Regions from separate parts of the Halomonas pelophila genome, predicted to be linked through region 1. Evidence: riboswitches for the same ligand, from Rfam matches in the RefSeq annotation. Region 1 holds a riboswitch; the other holds the start of a gene.
What was found. Region 1 has a riboswitch for thiamine pyrophosphate ahead of ABE957_RS04330 (3-oxoacyl-ACP reductase). Riboswitches for the same ligand answer to the same signal wherever they lie in the genome.
Positions count from the first base shown of each region.

Region 1 (5,085 bases):
CGTCTGCACGAACTCCTCGGCGCGCGCATAGCGCTCGGCATGCGGGGGCATGGCCGGGTAGCCGTGGTTGCGCGCCTCGCTGTCGAACATCGAGGTCACCACGTTCCAGCCCACGCGCCCGCCGGAGATGTGATCCAGCGAGCCCACCAGCCTGGCGGCGTGGAAGGGGGTGTAGAAGGTGCTCGAGAGCGTGCTGATCAGCCCGACCCGCCGGGTGGCCCGGCTCATGGCGGAGAGCGCGGTCAGCGGCTCGAGATGCCAGTTGAAGCCGTCCTCCACACTGCCGGCACTCATGCCGTCGGCGAAGAACACCGCATCCAGCTTGCCGCGCTCGGCGGTGCGGGCCAGGGACTCGTAGTAGGCGATGTCGCCGAGTCGCTCGGCGCAGGAGTCGGGATGCCGCCACGCCGCGCGATGGTGGCCGCAGCCCATCACGAACAGGTTGAGGTGCAGGCTCTCGTCGGGGTTGCGCGGTTTCATCACCCTTTCACCAGTCCGCCGTCGACGATCAGGTTCTGGCCGGTGACCGCCCTCGCCCAGGGCGAGGCGAAGAACAGCGCCGCGTCGGCGAACTCCTCGGGTGTGGTCACCCGGCGCAGCGGGGTGTTCTGCGCGATCAGGTCGAAGACCGCCTCCGGGGTCGCGCTGGACGCATCGGTGGTGCGCAGCAGCCCGCCGGAGATCATGTTCACGGTGATGTTGTCAGGCCCCAGGTCGTTGGAGAGGGTGCGGGTCAGCGAGAGCAGTGCGGCCTTGCCGGCGGTGTAGTCGTGATAGGGCACGACGGGGTTCTGGAAGAGGTTGGTGCCGACATTGATGATGCGACCGCCGCCCTGCTCGCGCATGCCGGCAAGCGCCGCCTGGATGGTGTTCAGCGCGCCGCGGTTGACGCCCTCGAGCTGCTGCTGGAGGCGTGCCCAGTCGAGCGTATCGGCGTCGGGACGCGCGTCGCCGTTGAAGGTGAACTCGGGCAGGGCGTTGTTGATCACGGTGGTGATCGGAGTGCCAAAGTGGCCACGCGCCTGCTCGAACAGCGCCTTGACCGCCTCGGCCTCACGCACGTCGGCCTGAACGGCCAGGACCCGCTGCGGCGCCTCCTTCACCAGCGCCTCGGCGGCCTCGCGGCTCTGGTAGTAGTTGACCACCACGCGGGCGCCCTGGTCGAGGAAGGCACGGGTCAGGTGGGCGCCAAGACCGCGAGCGCCGCCGGTCACGAGCACGACCTGCTGGTCGAGCGGGAGGGAGGAAACAGCCATGAGGACTCCTTGTTGCGCGGCGGAGGGCGCCGCGCTGGAGCCGGCCGACATCCCTTCGCCAGTGTGAACTGGATCAGGTTCGACGGGTATCATCTCAGCGGCCACTGCCGCACCCCGTGTCTCGGGCCACCATAGCGCATTCAGGCAAGCAGCAACAGCCGGGCTGGCGTTCCAGCTCGTGACGTGAGCCTTGGCCTGACCGGAGGGATACTGGAGGTCTTTTAGAAACTGGAGCGGGAAACGAGATTCGACTGGGCCGGCACTCCGGATCGTGATCCGAGCCTTGGCGTGTCGATATTGACCATATAGAAGATTGGAGCGGGAAACGAGATTCGACTGGGCCGGCACTCCGGATCGTGACCCGAGCCTTGGCTTGTCGATATGGGTTTCTTACAAGATTGGAGCGGGAAACGAGATTCGAACTCGCGACCCTCGCCTTGGCAAGGCGATGCTCTACCACTGAGCTATTCCCGCTGATCTGGAGGGCGTGCTTGTGAGAAGTGGCGTCCCATAGGGGGTTCGAACCCCTGTTACCGCCGTGAAAGGGCGGTGTCCTAGGCCACTAGACGAATGGGACACATGGAGCGGGAAACGAGATTCTACCGGGCTGGCGTACCAGCTCGCGACCCTCGCAGGCCCTACTCATATCCAATCAACCCGAAGGAAGAATGGAGCGGGAAACGAGATTCGAACTCGCGACCCTCGCCTTGGCAAGGCGATGCTCTACCACTGAGCTATTCCCGCTTGGTCTTCTCGCACTGTGTTGCTACCGGCTGCTGAAGGTGGCGTCCCATAGGGGGTTCGAACCCCTGTTACCGCCGTGAAAGGGCGGTGTCCTGGACCACTAGACGAATGGGACGCAATTTTACCTTCAAACTACTACCTTCCTCGAAAGGAAGATGGAGCGGGAAACGAGATTCGAACTCGCGACCCTCGCCTTGGCAAGGCGATGCTCTACCACTGAGCTATTCCCGCACTCCGGTACCTGAACGAATCGAGTGGCGTCCCATAGGGGGTTCGAACCCCTGTTACCGCCGTGAAAGGGCGGTGTCCTGGACCACTAGACGAATGGGACGCATTGGCTCGCTCGTCGAGGTGCGGCGAATATTACCGACGACCCCGAAAGCTGTCAAGCACCTCTCGCCGCTCGTTGATACCGCGTGACCTGCCAGGGGCCGCCACTGGAAACCCCCACCCGGCAAGATGTCAGAATGAGGGCGAGACGCCGAGCCCGCCGCCGGCTCAACGACGCAATGAGGAGAGAGTCCATGCGCAGCAAGATCGAGAAGAGCGACGCCGAATGGCGTGAGCAGCTGACGCCCGAGCAGTACCGCGTCACCCGCGAGAAGGGCACGGAACCGGCCTTCAGCGGGAAATACCACGTGAGTGATGAACACGGCATCTATCACTGCGTCTGCTGCAATGCGCCGCTGTTCGAGAACGAGCACAAGTTCAATGCCGGCTGCGGCTGGCCGAGCTTTGATCGCCCCTTCACGCCGAAGTGCGTCGCGGAGCAGACCGACACCAGTCACGGCATGCAGCGCACCGAGGTGACCTGCGCACGCTGCGATGCCCACCTCGGCCACGTCTTCCCCGACGGCCCGCGGGAGACCACCGGACTTCGCTACTGCATCAACTCGGTGGCGATCGAGTTCCACGCCGGCGAGTAGCCGCGAGCCCCGCGACTGTCCTGCCCGGAGACGGCCGTCCATCTGCTATGATGACGGCCGTTTTTATTCACGCTCATGCAGGAGAGGCTCGATGCTCGGCTGGTTTCCGGGACACATGAACAAGGCGCGCCGGCAGATCCTCGAGGCGCTGCCGGAGATCGACGTGGTGATCGAGGTGCTCGATGCCCGTCTGCCCTACTCCAGCGCTAACCCCATGCTCGCCGAGCTGGCGCGCCACAAGCCGGTGCTCAAGATCCTCTCGCGGGCCGATCTGGCCGACCCTGAGCGCACCCGGGAGTGGACGGCCTTCTTCGACGCCCAGGCCGACACCCGGGCCCTGGCGGTGACCACCACCCAGGCCCGCGAGCTCAAGCGCATCCCCAAGCTGTGCCACGAGCTGGCCGGCCAGGTGCGCGCCGACCGCGACGTGCGGGTGATGGTCATGGGCATTCCCAACGTCGGCAAGTCGACCCTGATCAACGGCCTGGCCGGACGCACGATCGCCAAGACCGGCAACGAGCCCGCCGTCACCAAGCGCCAGCAGAAGGTGCGCATCGGCGGCCGCGTGGCGCTGACCGACACCCCCGGGGTGCTGTGGCCGAAGATCGAGGACCAGGCCAGCGCCCACCGCCTGGCCGCCAGCGGCGCCATCCGCGACACCGCCATCGACTACGTCGACGTGGCCGTGGTCGCCGCCGCCGAGCTGGCCCGGCGTTATCCCGAGGCGCTCAGCGCACGCTACAAGCTCAAGTCGCTGCCGGCGTACACGGCGCACCCCGACGCCGACCAGGTGGATGCCGACGGCCCCGTGCGGGTCGACCTGCTAGCCCTGTCAGGCTACGACGGCCACGCCATCCTCAGCGAGATCGCCTCCAAGCGCGGCGGCCTGCGCACCGGCGGCGAGGTCGACCTGCATCGGGGCGCGGAGGTGCTGCTCCACGAGCTGCGCGACGGCAAGCTCGGTCGCCTTACCCTGGAGACCCCGGCGGACATCCCGGTCGCGCCGGAACCGGAGGAAGCGCCCCGCGAGGATGGTGGCGACGACGCCGAACCCGCATAATCGCAGGCGACGCCGACGAACAACGACCGCCCACCAGAGGCGGCACACGGACATCACTGGATTCAGCGCCCATGGATACCCCCCCGATCAGGAAATCGCACAAGCTCGAGAACGTCTGCTACGACATTCGCGGTCCGGTGCTCGAGCACGCCAAGCGGCTGGAAGAAGAAGGCCAGCGCATCCTCAAGCTGAACATCGGCAACCCCGCGCCGTTCGGCTTCGAGGCACCGGAGGAGATCCTCCAGGACGTGATGCGCAACCTGCCTACCGCCCAGGGCTACTGCGATTCCAAGGGGCTCTACTCGGCGCGCAAGGCGATCATGCAGGAGTGTCAGCGCAAGGAGATCCCCGGCGTCGGCATCGAGGACATCTACATCGGCAATGGCGTCTCGGAGCTGATCGTGATGGCGCTGCAGTCGCTGCTCAACGACGGTGACGAGGTGCTGATCCCGGCGCCCGACTACCCGCTGTGGACCGCCGCCGCCAACCTCTCGGGTGGCCACGCCGTGCACTACCGGTGCGACGAGCAGGCCGACTGGGCGCCGGACATGGACGACATCCGCGCCAAGGTGACCGCCCACACCCGGGCCATCGTGATCATCAACCCCAACAACCCCACCGGCGCCGTCTATCCGCCGGCGGTGGTGCGCGAGCTTCTGGAGATCGCCCGGGAGCACGACCTGGTGGTGTTCTCCGACGAGATCTACGACAAGATCCTCTACGACGGCGTCGAGCACGTCTCCACCGGGGCACTGGCCGGCGATGACCAGCTGGTGGTGACCATGAACGGGCTCTCCAAGAGCTATCGCTGCGCCGGCTTTCGCAGCGGCTGGATGATCCTCTCCGGGAACATCGCCAAGCAGCGCGCCGCCGACTTCATCCAGGGGCTGACCATGCTGGCCTCGATGCGCCTGTGTGCCAACGTGCCGGCCCAGCACGCCATCCAGACGGCGCTGGGCGGCTATCAGTCGATCAACGACCTGATCCTGCCCGGCGGGCGCCTGCTCGCCCAGCGCGATATCACCGTCGAGAAGCTCAACGCCATTCCCGGGGTCAGCTGCACCCGGCCCAAGGGGGCGCTCTACGCCTTCCCGAAGCT
Region 1 is NZ_JBEGCI010000003.1:184,547-189,631, reverse strand. It holds gene ABE957_RS04335 (LLM class flavin-dependent oxidoreductase) at 1-480, opposite strand, end outside; gene ABE957_RS04330 (3-oxoacyl-ACP reductase) at 480-1,256, opposite strand; TPP riboswitch at 1,290-1,383, opposite strand; tRNA gene ABE957_RS04325 (tRNA-Gly) at 1,656-1,730, opposite strand; tRNA gene ABE957_RS04320 (tRNA-Glu) at 1,758-1,833, opposite strand; tRNA gene ABE957_RS04315 (tRNA-Gly) at 1,926-2,000, opposite strand; tRNA gene ABE957_RS04310 (tRNA-Glu) at 2,040-2,115, opposite strand; tRNA gene ABE957_RS04305 (tRNA-Gly) at 2,157-2,231, opposite strand; tRNA gene ABE957_RS04300 (tRNA-Glu) at 2,256-2,331, opposite strand; gene msrB (peptide-methionine (R)-S-oxide reductase MsrB) at 2,525-2,926, shown strand; gene ylqF (ribosome biogenesis GTPase YlqF) at 3,018-3,986, shown strand; gene ABE957_RS04285 (pyridoxal phosphate-dependent aminotransferase) at 4,058-5,085, shown strand, end outside.

Region 2 (5,085 bases), on a different contig from region 1:
CGCCCGTAGCCTGGCCGCTCGAGCCGCCGATCGCCTGGCCAGCGAGCTGACCAACGCCCGGGTCGCCGTGGGCAGCGCCGAGTCCGCCGGCGTCTACCGCGCCCGGCTGGTCGACATGAACGAGGGGCAGGCGCATACCGCCTGCCGTCGCCTGGTGGCCCAGGGCATGGAGTGCATGGTGGTCCAGGCCAGCCTCTGAGGCCTTGCCCCGGCTCGCGCCACCGACTAGCCTGACCTCTCTGACACCCCGCCGGCCTCCCAGGCCGGCGGGGTGGTTGTTTTAGACGCCGCCAGGGAGGGCCGTCGGCATGTCATCGAGCTACACGTCATCGACGTTCAAGGGAATCGGCTTCATGTGCCTGGGCGTGTTCTGCCTGGCGCTGGGCGACGCCATCACCAAGTGGCTGGGCGAGGTGCACTCCCCGCTGCAGATCATCTTCTTTCGCACCCTGGTGTCGCTGCCGCTGATCGCGCTGATCGCGCGCTTCAACGGCGGCCTGCGGACCCTCACCACCCGGCGCCCCGGGGTGCACCTGCTGCGCGGCCTGATCTTCAGCGGCACCATGATCTGCTTCATGTGGGGCCTGACCCTGCTGCCGCTGGCCGAGACCACGGCCATCGCCTTCGCCGCGCCGCTCTTCGTGACCATCCTCTCGGTGCCGCTGCTCGGCGAGCGGGTCGACGGGCCGACGCTCGCCGCCACGCTGCTGGGCTTTCTCGGCGTGCTGGTGGTGATACGCCCGGGGGGCGCGAGCTTTCAGCCCGGCGCCCTGGTGGTGGTCGGCGCGGCGGTGTTCTATGCCCTGACCATGCTCACCGCGCGGCGCTACGGTGACCGCGAGCATCTCTGGGCGATGGTCTTCTACACCACCCTGGTGCCGCTCGTGGTTTCGGCGATGACCTTGCCCTGGGTGTGGCAGACGCCGGCACCGCTGCACTGGCCGGCCTTCCTGGTGGCGGGCGTGCTCGGGGTGGGGGCCATGACCGGCCTGACCCTGGCGTTTCGCTATGCGCCGGCGGCGCTGGTCGCGCCCTTCGACTACACGGCCCTGCTGTGGGCCGTGGGGCTGGGGTGGTGGCTCTGGGACGAGGTGCCGGACCTGTGGGTCTTCGTCGGCGGCACCCTGATCATCGCCAGCGGCCTGGCCATCGCCCACCACGAGCGGCGCACCACCCTGAAGCGCCGGCCCACCGCCTGAGGCCTCGCGGCCGGCGCGAGCCTCTCGACGTGGCCTGTCTCACCTCCCTCGCACCTTAAGCCTCTCCTAAGCCCGATGCTCGATGATGCGCCTGTCCCCCAACATCGGCGGGGGCGGGCCGCCGCGACCGCGCGGGTGGCCCTTCGACACCGACTCTCTGGAGATTCTGTCATGAAGCGCACCCTGATCACCGGCACTCTCGCCACCGGCCTGATGACCGCAAGCCTGGCGGCCCTGGCCGGGCCGACCTGCACCGAAGCCCCGCAGAGCGACTGGATGAGCGAGGAGGCGATGCAGCAGCAGATCGCCGACATGGGCTACGAGGTCAAGACGTTCAAGACCACCGACGGCAGCTGCTACGAGATCTACGGCTGGGACGATCAGCAGCGTCGCGTCGAGATCTACTTCAATCCGGTCGACGGCAGCATCGTCAAGCAGGAGATCGACTGAAGGAGGCCGCGTCATGAGCAACGAGACGAGCCGCCGACGAGTCCGCGTCTGGGATCCGCTGGTGCGACTCGTGCACGGGTCGCTGGTGGCGGGCGTCGCCGCCAACGCGTTCGTCACCGAGGAGGGCGAGCGCTGGCACCAGTGGATCGGCTACGGTGTGGTGGCGCTGATCGGCGTGAGGATTCTCTGGGGCTTCGTCGGCCCCTGGTCGGCCCGCTGGACGAGTTTCTGGCCGACCCCCGGGCGCCTTCGCGCGTCGCTGCGTCCCGCCGTCGGAGCTGCCCGGTCGACCCCCGGCATCACCCATACCCCGCTGGGGGCGGTGATGATGCTGACGCTGCTGGCCCTGCTGCTGGGGCTCGGAGCGACCGGCTATATGATGGAGGAGACCGATCGCTTCTGGGGGGTGGCATGGGTCGAGGAGGTCCATGAGCTGATGAGCAATGCGATTCTCGTGCTGGTGCCCCTGCACGTGCTCGGCGCGCTCTGGGAGAGCCACAAGCGCCGCGACAACCTCATCGCGGGCATGGTGCACGGCGACCGCCGGCCTTTCGAGCAGACGCCCTCGCGCTGACTCGGTCCGGCCTCCTCGTCACAGCGCCCCCGGCCCATTCGGGCCGGGGGCGCTTTTACGCCGGGTCTCCGGGGAGGTCATCCGCGGAGCGCGGTGCGTTTGGAGCGTTCAGCGGCGCGGGAAGGCGCGGGCGGCGGCCTCTGGGTCCGGGGTGCCGCAGATGGCGGAGATCACCGCCAGGCCGTCGGCGCCCGCCTGGCGCACCGCCTCGGCATGCTCGACCTTGAGCCCGCCGATGGCCACGCTGGGCAGCGGGCTCGCCGCCACCAGGGCGGCCAGGCCGTCGAAGCCCTGCGGCTCGGCGTGGTCGTGCTTGCTGGGGGTGGCGAACACCGGACCCAGGCCGAGATAGTCCAGGGCGCTCGGGTCGAGGCGGGCGAGCTGCTCGTGGGTCTGCACCGAGAGCCCGAGGATCGCCTGGGGACCCAGCGCCGCGCGGGCCCTGGCCACGTCGCCGTCGTCCTGGCCGATGTGCAGCCCGTCGGCGCCCGCGGCGAGCGCCACCTCCAGCCGGTCGTTGATGATCAGCGGCACGCCGCTGCCCGCGAGCGCCGCCTTGAGGCGGCGGGCCTGGTCGATCATCTCGGCGTCACTGGCGTGCTTGTCGCGCAGCTGGACCAGGGTCACGCCGCCGCGGACCGCGGCGAGTACCGTCTCCTCCAGGCCATGGTCGGCGCAGAGTCCGGCGTCGGTGACGAGATAGAGTGAGAGATCAAGGGGCATCGGCAACCTCCAGTTTGGCCCGCTCGGCGAGGGCCTCGGTGTCCAGGTGATAGAGGGCGTCGAGGAAGGCCACCGCGAAGCTGCCGGGGCCACGGGCCACCTCGCCGGCGAGCTCGCCGGCCACGGCGTAGCCGGCCAGCGCCGCCACCGTCGCCTCGAAGGGATCGTCGGCGCCGGCCACGAAGGCCGCCACCACGCCGGTCAGCGCACAGCCCAGGGTGGTGACCCGGGGCATCAGCGGGTGCCCACCGGCGACATGGGCGAGGCGCCGGCCGTCGGTGACCAGGTCCACCTCGCCGGTCACCGCCACCACGCCGCCGGTGTGCTTTGCCAGGCGGCGGGCGGCCTCGAGGGCCGCCTCGGCGGGGTCGGTGCTGTCCACGCCGCGTCCGCCGCCGGCGCCGCCCGCCAGGGCGATGATCTCCGAGGCGTTGCCGCGGATCACGTCCGGCGCGAGCGCCAGCAGCCGCGCGCCGGTCTCGCGCCGGTAGCGCGTGGCGCCCACCGCCACCGGGTCCAGCACCCAGGGGCGCCCCGTCTCTCCGGCCGCCAGCGCGGCGGCCTCCATGGCCTCGACCCAGTGGGGCGAGAGGGTGCCGATGTTGATCGTCAGGGCGCTGGCCAGGGCGGTGAACTCGGCGGCCTCCTCGCGGGCGTGGACCATGGCCGGCGAAGCGCCGATCGCCAGCAGCACGTTGGCCATGCTGTTCATGGCGACATGGTTGGTGATGTTGTGGACCAGCGGGCGGGTCTCGCGCACCCGGGCCAGGTGCGTGGCGGGATCGATGTGGTGCATGGGGCCTCCCCGGCGAGGGAGGTGCAGGTCGACGGAAGGTCGGCGCTGCACGACTCCCTACGCCGGCATTGTCCGGGTCAGGTTCCGAGGGTGCGTCTCAGCCGCGGCGTGCTCGTCGCGGCGCCCCTGTCGTCAGACCTCACTATCCCTGTCGTCCGCGCGGCTGTAAAGGCCGCGCATCAGGCCAGCAGCTGAATGCCGATCAGGGTGATCAAGCTGGCCAGGGTCAGGCTGTAGAGGGCCTCCATGACCTCATTCTGGCGGCTCATGCCCGGCGTCATCAGCACCAGGCCCGTCGCTCCCAGGGCGACCACTTCGAGCGGCACCGCCACCGGCTCCCAGCCGACCAGCAGCGCACCGAGGGTCAGCAGCAGCAGGCCCGCGACGACCAGCCGGCCAGCCTGTCGGGCGCTGGCGGAAAGGTTTTCCTGAGTGATCGTGTGCATGCAGGCGTCTCCTCGTCATGGCCGGGCCGAGCATCTGCTCCAGCCCCCCTTGACGCTACGGGGGGCGTCTTAACGACCGCTTAAGGGGAGATGACCATCGCGTGACGGCACCGCGTCGGCCGCACGGGGCGTTCTCGGCAGCGTGACCATGACGCTCAGGCCGCCGCCCGGGGCGTCGCCGAGCCGCAGCCGGCCATGATGGCGCTGCAGCAGGCGGTCGACGATAGAGAGCCCCAGGCCGGCCCCGGCGCCGGGGCCGCCGCGGTGGAAGCGCGCCAGCACCTGCTGGCGCTGCTGAGCCGGGATGCCCGGTCCCTGGTCCTCCACGGTGATCGTCACGGCGTCCTGCCCGGCGGTGAGCAGGATGCGGATCAGCGCGCCGGCCGGCGAGTGCTGCAGGGCGTTGCCGACCAGGTTCTGCAGCAGGGTGTCGACCGTGCCGGGCTCCACCTCGAGCCGCCAGTCCGCCGTCTCTTCGGCCTCCAGCTGAAGCTCCTGGCGACCCTCCACGGCCAGCGGCATCAGCTTGGCCAGCGCCTCGCGCACCTCGGGGAGCAGGGCGATCTCGCGCCCCTGGCCGTCGCCCTCCTGCTCGGGCTCGAGCCGGGCCAGGGTGAGCAGCTGCGAGACCATCCGCGTGACCCGCGCCACGCCGCCGCGCAGCTGGTCGAGCGCCTCGCGGCGGTCCTCGGGATCGTCGGCGGCCAGGGCATTCTGGGCGTGGAGGTCGAGCACGGCCAGCGGCGTGCGCAGCTCGTGGGCGGCGTCGGCGATGAAGCGCTGCTCCCGGGCACGCAGGGCGCGAATCCGCTTGAGCAGCCGGTTGAGGGCGCCGGCGATGGTCTCCAGTTCACGGGGCAGCCGCTGCATGACCAGCGGCTGCAGGTTCTGGGGGTC
Region 2 is NZ_JBEGCI010000001.1:325,391-330,475, forward strand. It holds gene ABE957_RS01490 (serine hydrolase) at 1-199, shown strand, start outside; gene ABE957_RS01495 (DMT family transporter) at 309-1,199, shown strand; gene ABE957_RS01500 (PepSY domain-containing protein) at 1,371-1,649, shown strand; gene ABE957_RS01505 (cytochrome b/b6 domain-containing protein) at 1,663-2,223, shown strand; gene thiE (thiamine phosphate synthase) at 2,332-2,946, opposite strand; gene thiM (hydroxyethylthiazole kinase) at 2,936-3,742, opposite strand; TPP riboswitch at 3,780-3,880, opposite strand; gene ABE957_RS01520 (hypothetical protein) at 3,922-4,188, opposite strand; gene ABE957_RS01525 (ATP-binding protein) at 4,258-5,085, opposite strand, start outside.
Region 2: it holds a riboswitch for thiamine pyrophosphate, as region 1 does, so the genes downstream of both, thiM (hydroxyethylthiazole kinase) here and ABE957_RS04330 (3-oxoacyl-ACP reductase) in region 1, are expected to answer to the same signal.